Regions from separate parts of the Bradyrhizobium sp. USDA 4472 genome, predicted to be linked through region 2. Evidence: riboswitches for the same ligand, from Rfam matches in the RefSeq annotation. Region 2 holds a riboswitch; each other region holds the start of a gene.

Region 1 (2,262 bases), 6.0 Mb from region 2:
CTAGCCCGGATCTATTGAGCGTATCGCAAATGGATTTCACAGGCGTGCCGGCATCAACAAGCTTGCGCAGCAGTTCGTCTTCTCGTTTGGTCCAGCGAGGAGAGCCGAGAGTCAATTTCAATCCAACCTCTTAGCCCACACTTCGTCACACTCTAATCTGTTCACATGAATTTCGCCATCCTAAAATTTCGCATTCCAGAACACGACCTAAAATCGTAGAAAAAGCTTGGGCCTCCGGCGCCTTGTCTGTCCCAGTTATCGCGTCGGCCTCAAGAAAGGAATGGCAGGCGAGGCGCTCCTTCGAAAGCTATACGTTGGCATAGACGAAGCTCCCGGATCCTCTGCCAACGAGATTTCGGAGCCACTAGGATTCAGCCAGACTTGTAGGACAACCTGTGAGATGGCCGTGCGGCCGAGGAGTTAACCCCGCTAGACCGGATACTTGACCCGCGATGAGCGGCCCCAGCCGCAACTATGTCGGCAGCTACATCAGGACGTCGAAGTGGGGAGCTATCGGCTATCGCCGCGATGGGCTAACGCTAGAATTAGTCCGCCGCGCGGCCACCACGCGCCCAGCCGAGAAGAACTCCGCCATTCTCAAGGGGGGACAAATTCGCAAGCAAGTTTGCACATTGCCCGCATCACGTGCGAAGAAAGCAAGACGTCCGTTCCCCGGCCCAACAGCGTTGGATGTGGGGAGCAATCAAACGCTCCCAGCATAGCAGCACACGTGCTCTGTTTTGGCCTTGCAGTTCCATTCCCGCATCTCGTAGGATGGAAGCTAAGAGGGAACCCGGTGCGCCGGCGACGGCTATTCCGAGGCTGCCCCCGCAACTGTAAGCGGCGAGCGGTTGTCATCGTGGCGCGGTGACGCGCACTGTCCGTGACGACATCGTCGACGTCGCCAAGACCATGGTGAAGCTGGAGGAGAACTTCGTCGACCTCGCCTTCGGCCTCGGCAAGATCGAGGGCATGCGAGCTGAGCAGATCCACGCCTACGTCCGCTATGTCGCCGACTGGCGACTGACCCAGCTGCGGATTGCCCCGGTCTTCGGCTTCTTCGAGGCCAAGGAGGGCGGATTCACCCAGCTCAAGGCGCATCCATTGCCGTGGCTTGTCGAGATTCTCAATGGTGTCGAGCACGCCTATTTCTTCGAGCAGCGCGCCACGGAGTACTCCAAGGCGGCAAGCCGCGGCAGCTGGGACGGCGAAAACGGGGTGTGGGCGGCTTTCGGCCGTATCTAGCCCATCTTTATTGATGAAGGGCCTGTGGGTGGCTGGCGAGGCGAGTGTGGTTTGACCCGCTGATGGGACGTGAGATTCGGTTGCTGAGACCAATTCTGCGCTGACATCATCGAGGCAACCACACCGGCCATGGGCGACGATACGATTCTGCCCTTCCTGTTTCCAGCGGTCGGGCGCAAGACGATCACAGCCGCCTTTGATGGTGGGCGGCTGTTTTCAGCGGCTATGATGTGGAGGGCTCCACGACCCGAACCCGCTCGAATGCGACAGGCGACTAAAGGACTCCTCGTTCTGTGGATTCATAGCACCCGAAGGATCATTGAAATCCCTTGGCTGCCTTCAAAAGCGCCCCGAGCTTATCCGGCGGCGTCCCGACCATCGACCGCGCCTCCGGCCGGTCGAACATAAGGCGATCAGGCCAGCCTAGCTGTCCTCTCACCGATGACTTTTCTAGTGAGCGCCTCGTGGCCAACCGAATAACCCTTGAGATAGATGTCCTCAGTAATTGTCAACACGAAGCTATTGCCCGAGCAGTCGTGTGCTTGACGCTCGCAGCCATCATAGGCTCGTCTGTATTGTTCTCGACGGCAAGCGGCTCACACGGGCCGCTTTTCGTTTTATGGATGGCCGCGCAGTCTCGTCAGCTTTTGGTCAGCCAGCGCGGATACGGAGCCCCGGAGTTAGCGGGACGTGGCAGGGACAGCGCGATGGCACCAGAACGGTCAGCGCCGAGTCACGTGCCGCTAGCTTCTATGGTAGTGCGGGCGGGGCAGGGACAGCGTCCTGTCATGCCCCAAGCCAACAGGCGCCGAGTCTCGCCCGCACTGCCTGCGATCCCTCACGGACACTCAGGGAGCGAGAGGAGATTGTCCGGTTGAATTCCATCCACTGTTGTCTTGATGTACTTGTGTCGGCCGTCGGTCGCGACGATGACCTCGACAGTGATGCCTGATTCTTCGACGTAGAACTCCCACTCGCGGCTTTCGATATCTCCAATAGTCTTCGCGACGGATAGCC
Region 2 (2,262 bases):
TCGCCGTCGTGATGCGAGGGACGCGCGGCGAGATCGTTCTCGGCGGCGGCGCCAAGGCCAAGGATGACGCGTGCGTCGATCGCACCATCGGTAATGGGCAGCATCGGCACGCGGCGCGGCATCTCGGCGGTGATCGCGGCCTTGGCGGCTTCAATGCCCGCAGCACCCGCAAGATCGGCCTTGGTGAGCAGCACGATGTCGGCGCAGGCGATCTGATCCTCGAACACCTCCGACAGCGGCGTCTCGTGATCGAGATTCCCGTCGGCCGCGCGTTGCGCTTCGACGGCATCCGGGTCCGGTGCAAAACGGCCGGCGGCGACAGCCTCGGCATCGGCGAGCGCGATCACACCGTCCACGGTGATGCGCGAGCGGATCTCGGGCCAGTCGAATGCCTTCAGCAGCGGTTTCGGCAATGCCAGGCCCGAGGTCTCGATCAGGATGTGATCGGGCTTCACAGGGCGAGCGAGCAACTTCTCCATGGTCGGAATGAAATCGTCGGCAACGGTGCAGCAGATGCAGCCATTGGCTAGCTCGACGATGTTCTCTTCCGGACAGTTCTCGTCGGCGCAGGACTTCAGGATCTCGCCGTCGACCCCCTCGCTGCCGAACTCGTTGACCAGCACGGCGAGCTTCTTGCCTCCGGGATTTCCGAGCAGATGCTGGATCAACGTCGTCTTGCCGGAGCCGAGAAAGCCGGTGACGACGGTCACCGGGACTTTTGCGAGCGAGTTCATTCGGCGGCCTCCGGCAACGCGACAATGGGGGGAATGCGGGCAAGCGATTGCTTGCGGAAGATTTCAGGCCGGCTGCGCCAGGGCACGAGGCCATCTGGCGCGGCGGCATACGCGGCGGCGCCGGCAACGACGTCCTGCGCGTTGGCATCCGAGAGCCGGCCATACACATAGGACCAGCGGCCGGGCGCGCTGAGCGCGACCGAGCAACCCTGGCTACAGGCAGAGAGGCATTCGACGGGAACCAGTTTGACACCGTCGGGAACACCGGCCTCGAGGATCGCGCCATGCAGACGCTTGCCGGGCGTAACCTCGCCTTCGCCGAGCGTCTGGCCGGCGCGACAGGTGATGCAGACATGCAGTGTGACGGTCATCGCCTCTTCCAGAAGTATCAGCCGGAGGCGAAGAGGCCCACGAACCGTTCTTGCGAAGGCTCGTTTCCCCGTCGCGGAACACCCCGTCCGCCGGTCCAAAAATCGTCCGCGCTGGCAGGTCTCCCGGCTTGCGGAGCAGGGCTTTGCCCTTCGATCCCCGCCTTCCCGATCCCCTGGGGGTTCAGTGGCTTTGGGCATCTCTCCGGTCACGGTCGCGGGGGCGGCTGCATTTTGGACCCAATCTTGCCGATTCGGACCCTATCGCATTCCCTCTTCGCCTGTCATAGGACAGGAACCAACGCCGGGCCACCATTTGCCCCCGGCCGCCTCTTGTCAAGCCGAAGGACCCTGTCAGATGACGCCTGAACCGGATAGCCAAACGGCCGACGAAACCGACGCCAAGACCCACGCCAAGACAGACGCCAAGACCCACGCCAAGACAGACGCGAAGAACGAGGCGAAGCACGCCGCAAAAATGGCGAAGATCAAGGTCGCCCGCGACAGGATCATGGCGACCAAGAGCGGCGAAAAAGGGCTCATCATCGTCCACACCGGCGCCGGGAAGGGCAAGTCGTCCTCCGCCTTCGGCATGATCGTGCGCTGCGTCGCTCATGGCTTCCCCTGCGCGGTCGTGCAGTTCATCAAGGGCGCCTGGGATACCGGCGAACGACGCCTGCTCACCGGCCATTTCGGCGAACTGTGCCAGTTCCACGCCATGGGCGAAGGCTTCACCTGGGAGACGCAGGACCGCGCGCGCGACATCGCGGCTGCGCGCGCCGGCTGGGAGAAGGCAAAGGAGCTGATTCTCGATTCCAATCTGCGCATGGTCGTGCTCGATGAGATCAACATCGCGCTGCGCTACGATTATCTCGACATCGGCGAAATCGTCGATTTCCTCAAGACGTCGAAGCCGCCGATGACGCATGTCGTGCTCACCGGGCGCAACGCCAAGGACGAGCTGATCGAGATCGCCGACCTCGTTACCGAGATGACGCTGGTGAAGCATCCGTTCCGCTCCGGCATCAAGGCGCAGGCCGGCGTCGAGTTCTGAAACGTGACGGCACGCGCGCTGATGATCCAGGGGGCCGGTTCGGACGTGGGCAAGTCGCTCATCGTCGCCGGCCTCGCGCGCGCGTTTACGCGGCGCGGCTTGCGCG
Region 3 (2,262 bases), 6.3 Mb from region 2:
TATGTCACGCGGCGCTAACTTCCCTGTCAGCGACAGCATTCCAATTGGCTGAGCTGGCATGCCCAGCAGCAGCAGTCTGGGCATGCCGACGGATTGCATTCTTCGTGCCAGGCAATGGGCGAAAATACGCATCGATTTTGTGTGTTCTTGTCGCCTTTCCGACGTGCGCATGTTTCGATGCTTCCATTCGGCGCATCGGCCGCAGCTTGGACCCCCTTGTCCCGCAGTAGAAGAAGCGAGCGCCTCGGATGGAAATCTGATCCCGGCTTGGAGTGCCGCTGCCACCATTGAACGGTGTGCTTCACGATCGCCTTCTTCGTTGACCTACATGCCGGCCAGCGACACGAAGCCGAGTTAGCCGCCGACGTTGAAGTCTGGCTGGCAGGCGATCAATCGGCGCGCCGCGTGTGGTGCCCGAGTGCGCCGAAAAAACCTCCGCTATCGATGCGGATCCTTTAGCAAAGAAGCCGCTGCCCGGTGCAGCTGCTGGGCGAACGCTGAAACGAAGCCGCGTCGAACGCTGCATCTGCTCGAAATGGCGGTAGTCCTCGCCGCGAACGCTGCCTTTGTCCCTGCCATCGCCATAGCGTGCAGAGGCATCCCATGGCAGCTACCGATGCTCACTCGAGACTTTCTGACACGCGATCTCTGACCAGCCAATGTTTCCGGGTGGCGGTTAATCGTTGAGACGCACAGTCATTCGCCGGTCAACGGTCATTCGCTTACCAGATGTCGCAGACTAGCTTGGTACACAATCTGAGAGGTTGACGGGAAAGGTCTCCTACCGATAATCCAGGTCGTCGAGGTTCTCCGGGGCGTGTTCGATCCGGAGCTAAGAGGGAAGCCGGTGCAATGCCGGCGCTGCCCCCGCAACTGTGAGCGGCGAGCCACTGTCCAACGATGTCACTGAAGCCTCCACGGCTTCGGGAAGGCCGGACAGCAGCGACGACCTGCAAGCCAGGAGACCTGCCCCGGCAAAATATTGGTCCACGGGCGGGGTGTCTCGGTGGTGCGCCAAGCAGCTGTCGCATGCGCGACTTCGACTGCCTGCGTCCGCCATGGCCTTGTCCCCAACAGGGGTTAAGCTATGTCTCTTCTCTCTCTTCCCGTTGCTACGCTCGGAACGCCACGCATCGGTCCACGCCGTGAACTGAAATTCGCTCTCGAAAGGTATTGGGCCGGTAGGATAAGCGAACAGCAGTTGCAAGAGGACGCATCCGGCCTGCGCGCAGCGAACTGGGCTCGTCAGAGCTCTATCGGCGTCACTATCATTCCGTCGAATGACTTCTCGCTGTATGATCAAGTGCTCGATACAAGTGTCATGGTTGGCGCGATCCCGGAGATCTACGATTCGAAGGGAGAATCCGTTTCCCTTGCGACGTACTTCGCCATGGCCCGCGGATCGCAATGCGACGACCTCGACCCGAGTGTCGGTCACGGCCTACGAGGATCTGGCGCGCCAGCGCAGGAGATGACCAAGTGGTTCGACACCAATTACCACTACATGGTTCCAGAGTTTCACAAGGGACAGGCGTTCAGGCTGTGCTCTCGCAAACCCATTGAAGAATATGAGGAAGCAAAGGGTCTGGGCTTTCAAACCCGCCCCGTTCTTATCGGACCGGTCACATTCCTAAAGCTCGGCAAGAGTGCCGATAACTCGTTCCAGCCCCTCTCCCTGTTGGATGATCTGATTCCGGTCTATATCGAGGTTCTTCATGAATTGGCCAAACGAGGGGCAAGATGGGTTCAGTTTGACGAGCCCAGCCTGGTCCTTGATCTGGACGAGGCGGCGCGAAAATCCTTGCTACATGCCTATAACCGGTTGGCAAAGGAGGGACCGGCTATCAAAATCTTGGTTGCCAGCTATTTCGGCGCACTAGGCGACAATCTGGATACTGCCTTGAGCCTGCCAGTGTCCGGCCTGCACGTCGATCTGGTTCGATCGCCGGAGTTATTGGAGCAGATCATTGCTGACGGGCGAGCTGATCTCGTCTTGTCGCTCGGTGTCATCGACGGCAGGAATGTATGGAGGTCGAACTTGTCGTCGCTACGCCAGAGGCTAGAGCCCGCGATCGCGAAGCTCGGTAAACACCGTGTACAGCTAGCTCCATCCTGCTCGTTGCTTCACGTACCAGTCGATGCTGAACTAGAGACCGGGCTCACTTCCGACGTCAAGAGCTGGCTCGCCTTCTCGGTTCAGAAGATGCGTGAGCTTGCGATCCTGGCGCGGGCACTCGCTGGCGACCGGAATGTCGGGCAAGC

What was found. Region 2 has a riboswitch for cobalamin ahead of ACVWZ4_RS34495 (DUF1636 family protein). Riboswitches for the same ligand answer to the same signal wherever they lie in the genome.
Region 1: another riboswitch for cobalamin. It lies ahead of ACVWZ4_RS05665 (hypothetical protein); the one in region 2 lies ahead of ACVWZ4_RS34495 (DUF1636 family protein).
Region 3: another riboswitch for cobalamin. It lies ahead of metE (5-methyltetrahydropteroyltriglutamate--homocysteine S-methyltransferase); the one in region 2 lies ahead of ACVWZ4_RS34495 (DUF1636 family protein).

Annotation. Positions count from the first base shown of each region.
Region 1 covers NZ_JBSSAM010000001.1:1,258,905-1,261,166, reverse strand. Annotated here, with positions in the region: gene ACVWZ4_RS05670 (hypothetical protein) at 1-121, opposite strand, end outside; cobalamin riboswitch at 739-934, shown strand; gene ACVWZ4_RS05665 (hypothetical protein) at 913-1,245, shown strand; gene ACVWZ4_RS05660 (DUF3892 domain-containing protein) at 2,084-2,262, opposite strand, start outside.
Region 2 covers NZ_JBSSAM010000001.1:7,302,886-7,305,147, forward strand. Annotated here, with positions in the region: gene cobW (cobalamin biosynthesis protein CobW) at 1-734, opposite strand, end outside; gene ACVWZ4_RS34495 (DUF1636 family protein) at 731-1,105, opposite strand; cobalamin riboswitch at 1,202-1,420, opposite strand; gene cobO (cob(I)yrinic acid a,c-diamide adenosyltransferase) at 1,461-2,156, shown strand; gene ACVWZ4_RS34505 (cobyric acid synthase) at 2,178-2,262, shown strand, end outside.
Region 3 covers NZ_JBSSAM010000001.1:995,675-997,936, reverse strand. Annotated here, with positions in the region: gene ACVWZ4_RS04645 (hypothetical protein) at 1-171, opposite strand, end outside; cobalamin riboswitch at 787-988, shown strand; gene metE (5-methyltetrahydropteroyltriglutamate--homocysteine S-methyltransferase) at 1,088-2,262, shown strand, end outside.